Regions from separate parts of the Uliginosibacterium sp. TH139 genome, predicted to be linked through region 1. Evidence: riboswitches for the same ligand, from Rfam matches in the RefSeq annotation. Region 1 holds a riboswitch; each other region holds the start of a gene.

Region 1 (3,234 bases):
CGCGTTCGTTGTGGGCGGCTTCGCTCATGTTCTCTCCTCGGGCGCAGCCGGCGGGTGCCGGCTGCGGGTAAGCACTTTACTTGGGTTGATAGCGCAGGGTCAGCCAGGCACTGGTACCCGCCTGGTTATAGCCATACGCCGTCTGGTAGTTCTTGTCGAACACGTTCTCGAGGCGGGTCTGGGCGCGCCAGTCCTTGTTGAGTGCGTATTCGGCACGCAGATCGGTGGTGGCATAGCCACCCAGCTTGACCTTGTTGGCAGCATCGTCATAACGCGAGCCGACACCGTTCAGGCTGGCGCCGATGCTCCAGGCGCCGAGCTGGTGGTCTGCGTCAAGACGGCCGAACTGGCGGGCTCGGCGCACCAGCAGATTGCCATCGGTACTGCTGCCGGATTGATCCTGCGGATTCTGCAAGGTGGCACTGGCGGCCAGCGTGGTGTTGCCGAAGTGCTGCTTGGCGCCCAGCTCCAACCCGGTGATGCGGGCCTTGGAGACATTGCTCGGGATCCAGATAGCCGAGCCGGTGCTGATCGGTGCCCAGGCAATCAGGTTGCTGACCTCCGTGCGGAACAGGCTGGCTTCCCAGCTGAAGCCGCCGGTCTTGCCGGAAGCACCAAGTTCGCTGCTGCGTGATTTCTCGGGTTGCAGATCCGGATTGCCGGCACCCGGGTAGTACAGGTCATTGAAGCTCGGTGCCTTGAAGGCCGTGCCATAACTGGCACGCAGTCGCAGGGCGGGGGTGAAGGTGTAACCCAGCGCGAGGCTGCCGGTATTGTGATGGCCATACTGTTCGTTCTTGTCGTGACGCCCGGCAACTTGCAGATCGAAACGGCCGATGTCGGCCAGATACTGCCCGAACACGGCCTGATTGACGCGGCTATCCAGCGCGTAGCTGGTACTGCTCAGCGCTTCGTCATACAGGTAGTCGTAGCCGCCGACCAGCTGGTGGCCTTCGGCCAGGGTGAAATCGTTCTGCCAGCTGGCTTGGCTGCGGCGTGTGTCGAAGCGCGAGGAGAACTTGTCATCCTTGAAATTCTTGGAGGCATCCAGGGTCTGAGCCAGCTTGAAGGACGTGGTGTAGCGCTCACTGGCCGCCCAGCGCAGATTGCCAGCGTAGAGATCCTGTTGCAGATCGGTAACGTTCGGATTGCCGTCATATTCATTGCGACCCTCGGTGTGCAGGGCCTGGGCGTCGTAACTCAGGTTTTCACCGATGCGGCCGCCGCCGCGCACATTCACTGTGCTGCGTGTGTAGCCGTCACGATCCGATTCGGGTGCGCTGCCGCCATCCTTGACGTTGATGCCGCGCGTGGTAAGGCCTGATGCGCCGAGGTTAAGCCAGGCGTCCGGCGAGCCGAAGCCGCCGGCAGCCGAGCCCTCGAAACTGTGGCGCGAACCGCCAGTGAGGCTCAGGCTGGTGGGTTGCACGCCCTTTTTGGTGAAGATCTGGATCACGCCGCCGATGGCTTCCGAGCCATACAGGCTGGCGCGCGGGCCGCGTACGAGTTCGATGCGCTCGATTTGTTCGATCGGCAGATCTTGCAGTGCGGTGCCGCCACTGGTGGCCGAGCCGACTTTCACGCCATCGATCAACACCAGGGTGTGATCCGAGTTGGTGCCGCGGAGGAACAAGGAGGTCGTCTTGCCGGGGCCGCCGTTATTGGCGAACTGCACGCCGGGCAGACCGCGCAGCAGATCCGGCACCGAGCGGGCCTGTTGCTGCTCGATCTCCTTGCGGGTGATGACGCTGACCGAAGTGAGGGTTTCCTCGGCGCTGCGCGCCACGCGGTTGGCGGTGATCACCACTGGCGCGAGTTCGGTTTCCTGAGCCAGCACAGGATGGGAGAGGGCCAGCAGCAAGGCCGCCGGCAGGGTTTTGTGAGTGAAATTCAAGACAGACTCCTTCCGTGCCGCCCGCACGGATCATAGACAGGGGCGGGGCGTCGGGAAGGAGAAAACGCGGAACGTGAGGGAGCGGTTCCGGTCACCGCCCTCCGCGATGCGCCTCGAATACGCTTCGGGCCGGTCTCCGGACTCGCGAGTGAAGAAAACTCTTCCGACACAACGCCTTCCCGTGCAAAAGCACAGTGGCTGCCTGCTGCGTCTTGACTCGCTTACCGTTGCGGGGGCAGTGCCGGAATGGCAATATCCTGTGGATACGGCGCACCGGCTTCCCGTTTAATCCGCACCAAGGGCATGGGGCGGACACCTGAAGCAGCGCGCATTTTAGCCGAACGGCAGGTGCTTTGCGTTGACCGGTTTTGCTGCGCAGCACTACCATCAGCAGATGGATGCCGAACTCACCAGTCTCGAAACCCGTCTCGCCACGCTGCTCGCCGAGTACAAAGGCCTGCACCTCGAAAACCGCGAACTGACTACTCGCGTGGCCACTCTGCAAGCCGAAAACAAACGCCTCGGCGAGAAGGTGGCGGTGGCAACGGAACGCGTTGAAGCGCTGCTCAAACGTCTGCCGGTCGAGGATGAAAAATGAGCGAAGCCGTGAAGATCCAGATTATGGGCCGTGAGTACCAGGTATCGGTCAAGCCAGATGAGCGTGAAACGCTGCAGGCGGCGGTGGAAATGGTCAACGCGAAGCTTCAGCAACTGCTCGGCAAGAACTCATCGGGCAGCGAATCCACTGCCGTGATGTGTGCCCTGATGATTGCGCATGAGGCCGTGGTGGCTCAGCGCACGGCAGGCTTGGACATGCCTTCCTATCAGCGTAGAATCGAGGCCATGATCCGCCAGATCGATCAGGCTTCAATGAAACAGGAGAAGCTTTTCTGAGCGGTTTGTGTAGTCAGGATATGTCCTCACAGCGCAGTGACTGATCCTGGCCGATAAAGAATTCAAGGACGGCCGAAACAAAGGCGGTCCGGCAAGTTTTCCCCTGCGGTGTTCGTTTGAGCCTTAAGCTCCTTGAACCAATGTCTACGCGACATGGTTGTCGGCCCACCAAGCCGCTGTTGTGAGCGCCCCTTATGCCGGGCGCACCTGAAGCGGCCGGGTAGATGACCCCCTGAACCCAGGTTCAGGAATACGGCTCGACGGCACATGCGGGGGACCCAACAAAGGCGCGAAGCTTCCGGCTTCGCGCCTTTTCATTTTTCCGGGCCGCCGCCGGGTGACTGGCCTCTCTGGACCGGCTGGCGGCACAATGCGTGAATCAGGTTTCTTGCCGAGGGAAGCATGCGCTACTGGTTGATGAAGAGCGAGCCGGACGATTGCAGCAT
Region 2 (3,234 bases), on a different contig from region 1:
CATCCTGGTGGCCTGGGCGAGTCAGACCGGCCGCGCCGAGTCGCTCGCGCTGCGCACTGCCGCCGCGCTGCAGGCCGCTGGCCGCGCTGTGGTGATGAGGCCACTTGCCAGTCTTCAGCCGGCAGAGCTGGCGGGCTTTCCGCAGGCGCTGTTCGTGGTCAGTACCTTCGGCGAAGGTGAGGCGCCTGATACGGCTCGCGGCTTTGCTCGAGCATTGGGTTTGGCCGATCTGGAACTCGAACGTTTGCGTTTTGCAGTGCTCGCACTGGGAAACCGGCAGTACCGTCAGTTCTGCGGTTTCGGCCACAGCTTGCAGGCCGCCTTGCTGCGTTTCGGGGCTCAAGCCTGGCAGCCGCTTACGCCTGCCTGTGAAACCGAGCCGGCGGCTGTCGAGCACTGGTTTGCAGGGCTGAAGCGCTTTGGTGTGAGGGATGACAGCCTGAGCGCTTCAGCCCAAGCCGCGCCGGCCTGGGAGCCGTGGCGCCTTGCGCAGCGCACGCTGCTCAACCCTGGCAGCAGTGGCTCGCCACTGTTCGAACTCACGCTGCTGCCAGCCAAAGGGGAGCTGCCACACTGGACTCCCGGCGCACTGGTAGAGATCCTTCCCTGTCCCCATTTATGTTCCGTTGAGCCGGATCTACCGGCGCCACGTCGCTACTCGATTGCGTCGATCCACGAAGATGGGTGTCTTCAGTTAATCGTACGCCAGCATCATCATGCCCTGGGTATCGGGCTGGCTTCGGGTTTCCTGACCCTGAATTGCCCGCTCGATGACGAACTGGCGCTGCGGCTGCAGGCAAATCCGAGCTTCACTCTCGCTGAGGACGATAGCCCCAGCATTTTCATCGGCAATGGCTCCGGTATTGCCGGCCTACGTGGCTTGCTGCGCGAACGTGTGCGACGCGGCTTCGGGCGAAACTGGCTGGTCTTCGGGGAACGCCATCGTGCCACCGATAGCGTGTGCGAAACCGAGTTCGGAGTCTGGGTGCAGGCGGGCTTGCTGGAGGTGGATCGTGTCTTCTCGCGCGAGCCGGGCGGCGGCCATGTGCAGGACTTTCTGCGTGGCGAGTCCGCACGCCTCATGCGCTGGCTGGGTGAAGGCGCAGTGATTCATGTCTGCGGTAGTTTGCAGGGCATGGCGGGTGGCGTGGATGCCATGCTTGAAGCCTTGCTTGGGCGTGAAGGGCTGGACTTGCTGATCGCTCAAAAGCGCTACCGGCGCGACGTGTACTGAGCACACCAACGCCCCGAGCGACATTCGCTTGCATAAATTGTCTCCAGGCGTGGAAACATTCTTTTCTGAGGCGATCGCCAGGGTCGAGAGATCCTCTACAACATCGGGCGCTTTCAGAAAGCAGCGCTTTGTCGTTACACTTATCGCAGCTTCAGGTTCCTGCTCTGTGTCATGCACGTGCAGGTGAAATGGGAAGCCGGTGCGTGCAGCCTTCGGGTTGCGACAATTCCGGCGCTGCCCCCGCAACGGTAAGCGAGTCAAGAATGAACCGGTCAGCACGCTGCTGCTGATCTGGCCACTGTATCCAGTCGGGTATGGGAAGGCGGTTCATTCCGGTGTGCCTTGAGGCCACCACTCGCAAGCCCGGAGACCTGCCTGATGCATTGACGCAGGCCGTTGCGGTGGGCGATGGGGTGCATGTCATGAGGGGCCTCATTGCGTCCCTGCCTGTGCCCATCCGGTGTCCCTCACCACGGGCTGCAGCTCATGATGTTCATCCCTTCTTTCTCTCCTGGCCGTTCCGGCCTGCGTCGTTTCATCCACTACGCAGCGCCCGGTGGGGGCGCAAAGGAGAGTCGCAATGCATATCGAACCGGGCCAACTGGCCGCTTCCACAATTCTCGGCGCCAATGTCGTCGCCAGCGCGCTACTGGTCAGCCAGTTGCCGGGCCTGCTGCTGCGCCCGGCGCTGTGGCTGCGCACCCTGCTGGCAGCAGGTTTTTTCTCGCTGTTCATGCAGATGTATCACCTGCCGGTGGGACCGTCTGAACTGCATTTTGTTGGCGCCATGCCGATCTACCTGTTGTTCGGTTTCCTGCCAACGCTATTCGGCTTCGCCCTGGGGCTGCTGGCGCAGGGGCTGATATTCGAACCGCAGGATCTGCTGCATCTGGGCGTCAATGCGCTCTCACTGATGCTGCCGCTGCTGGCAGCGCACTTCAGCGTAGGCCGCCGCCTGACTGAGGCAGCCCGTAATGGCGAGATCGCGTCCCTGCTCAAGCTGGATGGTTTCTATTACTCAGGCGTCACCTTGATGGTGGGTTTCTGGCTCAGCCAGGGATTGGTGGCGACGCCACTCGTGGAGTGGGCTCACTTCGCTGCGAGCTATGTGACGCTGGTGCTCTTGGAGCCGGTCTTTACCTGGGGCATTGTCAGCCTGCTGACGCGAGCTTCCGGGCAGACGGACACGCCGGCCTGGGCGCGTCTGTGCCTGGATGAGAAGCTGGTTCAGCGCAGCGCGGCCTGACGATGTCCGTTGTCGCAAAGACGCCTGCCGGCCAGTCCGGCACGGTCTGGTTCGTCGGTGCCGGCCCGGGCGATCCTGAGCTCATCACGGTCAAGGGCCGTGGCCTGATCGAAGCGGCCGGCGCGATCCTGTTCGCCGGCTCTCTGGTCAGCGAGGCCGCTACGCGCTGGGCGCCATCCGCGTGTGTGATCACCGACAGCAAGGACATGACGCTGGAGCAGATGTCCGAGTGGCTCGTCGAACAGAGCTCACGCCATCCTGTAGTCGTGCGTCTGCAGACCGGAGATCCGGCGCTCTACGGCACGCTGATCGAGATGGTGCGGCCACTGGATGCGTTGGGCATTCCGGTGGGCGTGGTGCCCGGTGTTTCGTCGGCAATGGCCTCGGCGGCGGCGGCGGTGGAAAGCTTTACGCTGCCGGAGATCACCCAGACGACCATTTTTACGCGCATCGAAGGCCGCACCCCGATGCCTCCCGGTGAAGATCTTGCGGCGCTGGCGGCGCATCGCTGCACGCTGTGCATCTTCCTGTCCATCACCCTGATGCACAAGCTCGAAGCGGGCTTGCGCGCAGCGGGCTGGGCGGAGGATGCGCCGATTCTCGTTGTGCACAAGGCGAGCTGGCCGGGTGAGGAAATCATCCTGCGCGGCACGCTCGCCACCATCAAACAACAGTGTCGTGAAGCGCACATCGTGAGCCAGGCCATGGTGATCGCAAGCCCCACCCTGGGCGCACGCGAATGGCCCGAACTCGC
Region 3 (3,234 bases), 680 kb from region 1:
TGGCGGTGTTCATGTCGTGCGTGCGGCGGCGCTCATCGCCAGTGTTCTTGCGCAGCTCCAGGAACTCCTCGATGTCGAGGTGCCAGGTCTCCAGATAGGCACACACCGCGCCCTTGCGCTTGCCGCCCTGATTCACGGCCAGCGCCGTGTCATTGACCACCTTGAGGAAGGGGATCACGCCCTGGCTCTTGCCGTTGGTGCCTTTGATGCGGCTGCCCAGCGAACGCACCGGGGTCCAGTCGTTACCCAGGCCACCGGCATACTTCTGAAGCAGGGCATTTTCCTTCACCGCCTGATAGATGCCGTCCAGATCGTCAGCTACCGTGGTCAGATAGCAGGAGGAGAGCTGCGAGTGGCAGGTGCCACTGTTGAACAGGGTCGGCGTGCTGCTCATGAAATCGAAGCTGGCAAGCAGCTGGTAGAACTCGATGGCGCGCGCTTCGCGGTCGATCTCATTCAGTGCCAGTCCCATCGCCACGCGCATGAAGAAACTCTGCGGCAGCTCGATGCGGCGCTCTTCGATGTGCAGGAAGTAGCGGTCGTAGAGCGTTTGCAGGCCGAGGTAGTCAAAGCGCAGATCGTTGTCGGCCTTCAGGGCGGCAGCCAGGCGCGGCAGGTCGTATTCAGCCAGACGCGCATCGAGCAGGCCTGCCTTGACGCCTTCGCGGATCAGGCCTGGGAAAGCTTCCGGCAGGCGCGCAGCCATGGCGACCTGGCCCAGCTCCTCACCCAGCACTTCGATGCTCACGCTGCGCAGCAGCAGGCGGGCAGCCAGCTTGGAATAATCCGGATCACGTTCGATCAGGGTGCGCGCCGCGAGCACCAGAGACTGACGCACGGAAGCCACCGGTACGCCGTCGTAGAGATTGTGCAGGGCGTGTTCGAGCACGGTTTCGGCGGACACATCCCCCAAGCCAACGCAGGCTTCACGAATCTGGCCAAGCAGGGCAACTTCATCCAGCGGACGACGCTCGTCGCCATCCAGCACATGCAGGCGGGCCGGCGCGGCAGCGGGCACGGCAGCCTGCTGGGCGGCGCGTTCGGAAGAGCGCTTCTCACGGTAGAGCACATAGGCCCGGGCCACATCGTGCTGGCCGGCGCGCATCAGGGCCAGTTCGACCTGATCCTGCACATCTTCGATATGCACCGTGCCGCCGCCAGGCAGGCGGCGGGTCAGCGCACCGACCACAGTCGCCGTAAGCTGATTCACCAGCTCGCGGATGCGCGCCGAAGCGGCGCCTTGCCCACCCTCGACCGCGATGAAAGCCTTGGACAGCGCCACGCTGATTTTCTCAGCCTGGAAGGGCACCACAGCGCCATTGCGGCGGATCAGCTCGAGACCTGCCTGGCTGGCGGCAAAGTCGGATTCGCTGCTGGAAATGCTGCTGGGCGCGCTGCTGCGGGCGGCCTCGACCGCGATGGCGGAATGTTGCATGCCGGCTCTCTCTCTTGATGGGGAACGGCATGCCGGGGGGCGGTGAACGCAGGCCTGCAGGCAGCGTCGCATCGGCCCCGGAGACACCCCGCTCCAGTTGATGTTTTATCTGTGTGACGGCCGGTCTCCTGGCTGCCGGGTCAAAGCCTGTCGGCAGCCTTCCCGGATCATCCCAGTGGCATGCCGGCACTCGCCGGTCACAGTTGCGGGGGCAGCGCCAGCGAGCTGGCTTCCCGACACCGTCGGGACGGAGTGTAGGGGCTGTATTTAGTCGGAGTCAAGCCGATGACAACTATACCTAGTAGCAGATACAAATAACCCGACTAGATGTAGTGAAATCCAGAAAACCGCTTGCGGGCTTGCTGCAGGGCCACTTGCACTGGTTTTGTGCCACCCGGCGCGCTTACTCCTGGCGCACCAGACGCACGCCATCCACCACCATCACCCACTCACCCTGCTCCGGGTGCGGACGCTGGCTGACAACGAAGGTGGCCGAGGCCGGCCCCAACCCGGCAACGATGTTGTCGCCCTCGAAACGCTGGATCGGCACATCCAGCGAGGTACTGTTGCTACCCTGGGCGCGCTGGTAATACAGGCGGCCGTCACTGCTGATCGACAGCAGCATGCCAGGACCCTCCCAGTCGCCGGCATAGATCTCCTTGTCGGCAGGCAGGGGTTCGCTGCACGCGCTGAGCAGCAGCAGGATGAGAGGCAGGAGGCGTTTCATGCGGAGCATCTTCCAGGCGTAAAAAGCCCGGCAAGCGCCGGGCTAAGGGGCTCAGCCGCCCGTGGCGAGGCGATAGGCCAGGTCCGGCGAGAACTGGCCGGCGCCGGCTGCACAGCCATCGGCTTCGCCCGGGGCCTTGAGCCACAGCGCCATCTCCATGCCGCTACCAAGACTCAGTACCTTGCTGGTGGCACCGACCTTGCGGCCAGCCGGGTCGCACCATTCGCTGCCGTTCGGGCCATTGCCGTTGCGCGAAGAGTCGATCACATAAGGCTTGGCGGCACTGCCCTGGAGCTGAAGCTGCGCGATCACGGCCGCGCCGTGGGTCTGCAGTTCGGTATCGGCCCGGTAGTTGGACACGTTCAGGGCAAAACCACGCACCCGCGCCACACCGGCATTGATCAAGCGGGTAGCAGTATCAGCCGCACTCTTCCAGTTCGAATGGCCTGCATCGATATAGACCCAGGCATTCGGAGCCTTGGCGGCAAACTGGTCGACGGCGTAATTGAGCAGTGCCAGGCGCGCCGTGCGGTCGGCATCCGAGGGCAGGCAGTCGAGCTGCATCAGCGCGTCCGGCTCAAGGATCACGATCGCCGGCTTGCTGCCGATGCCACCAGCAAATGCGCTGATCCAGGTCTTGTAGGCGTCACCACCGCTGGAGCCGCCGGCGCTGTAAGAGCCGCAATCACGGCTGGGAATGTTGTAGGCAATCAGCAGCGGGATCTTGCCGGCGCTCTGCGCCGCGCTGGCATAGCCACTCACGGCAGTGGCGATATCGCCACTCCATTCGCCGAACCACTTGCCGAAGGCCTGCTGGGCGATCGCGCTGTTGATGGTGGCGGTGCGTGAGTCAGCGGGATTGGCGGCTACCCAGTTGCGCACCTGCGAATTCGGGTCGGAGTAGAAGGCGCTGAAGCCATTGCTGAGGCCCAAACCTCCGCTGGCACTGCTCGCCGTGCTGGAACTGGCGATGCTGCTGGCCGCTGTGCTGCTCGCCTGAACCGAAACCGACGACGCGGAGGCGCCTCCACTGCTACCCGCACTTCCACCGCCGCCGCCACACGCGGCCAGC

Evidence for each region. A riboswitch is a leader RNA that binds a small molecule or an ion and turns the genes downstream of it on or off. The one in region 1 is predicted to bind cobalamin.
Region 2: it holds a riboswitch for cobalamin, as region 1 does, so the genes downstream of both, C0V76_RS15430 (energy-coupling factor ABC transporter permease) here and btuB (TonB-dependent vitamin B12 receptor) in region 1, are expected to answer to the same signal.
Region 3: it holds a riboswitch for cobalamin, as region 1 does, so the genes downstream of both, C0V76_RS00100 (ribonucleoside-diphosphate reductase subunit alpha) here and btuB (TonB-dependent vitamin B12 receptor) in region 1, are expected to answer to the same signal.

Annotation. Positions count from the first base shown of each region.
Region 1 covers NZ_PKRR01000001.1:699,277-702,510, forward strand. Annotated here, with positions in the region: gene cobO (cob(I)yrinic acid a,c-diamide adenosyltransferase) at 1-28, opposite strand, end outside; gene btuB (TonB-dependent vitamin B12 receptor) at 77-1,894, opposite strand; cobalamin riboswitch at 2,004-2,229, opposite strand; gene C0V76_RS03265 (hypothetical protein) at 2,253-2,492, shown strand; gene C0V76_RS03270 (cell division protein ZapA) at 2,501-2,788, shown strand; RNA gene ssrS (6S RNA) at 2,886-3,068, shown strand; gene C0V76_RS03280 (EVE domain-containing protein) at 3,191-3,234, shown strand, end outside.
Region 2 covers NZ_PKRR01000007.1:107,931-111,164, forward strand. Annotated here, with positions in the region: gene C0V76_RS15425 (sulfite reductase flavoprotein subunit alpha) at 1-1,234, shown strand, start outside; cobalamin riboswitch at 1,371-1,628, shown strand; gene C0V76_RS15430 (energy-coupling factor ABC transporter permease) at 1,815-2,480, shown strand; gene cobM (precorrin-4 C(11)-methyltransferase) at 2,483-3,234, shown strand, end outside.
Region 3 covers NZ_PKRR01000001.1:23,225-26,458, forward strand. Annotated here, with positions in the region: gene C0V76_RS00100 (ribonucleoside-diphosphate reductase subunit alpha) at 1-1,435, opposite strand, end outside; cobalamin riboswitch at 1,536-1,694, opposite strand; gene C0V76_RS00105 (hypothetical protein) at 1,839-2,162, opposite strand; gene C0V76_RS00110 (glycoside hydrolase family 6 protein) at 2,214-3,234, opposite strand, start outside.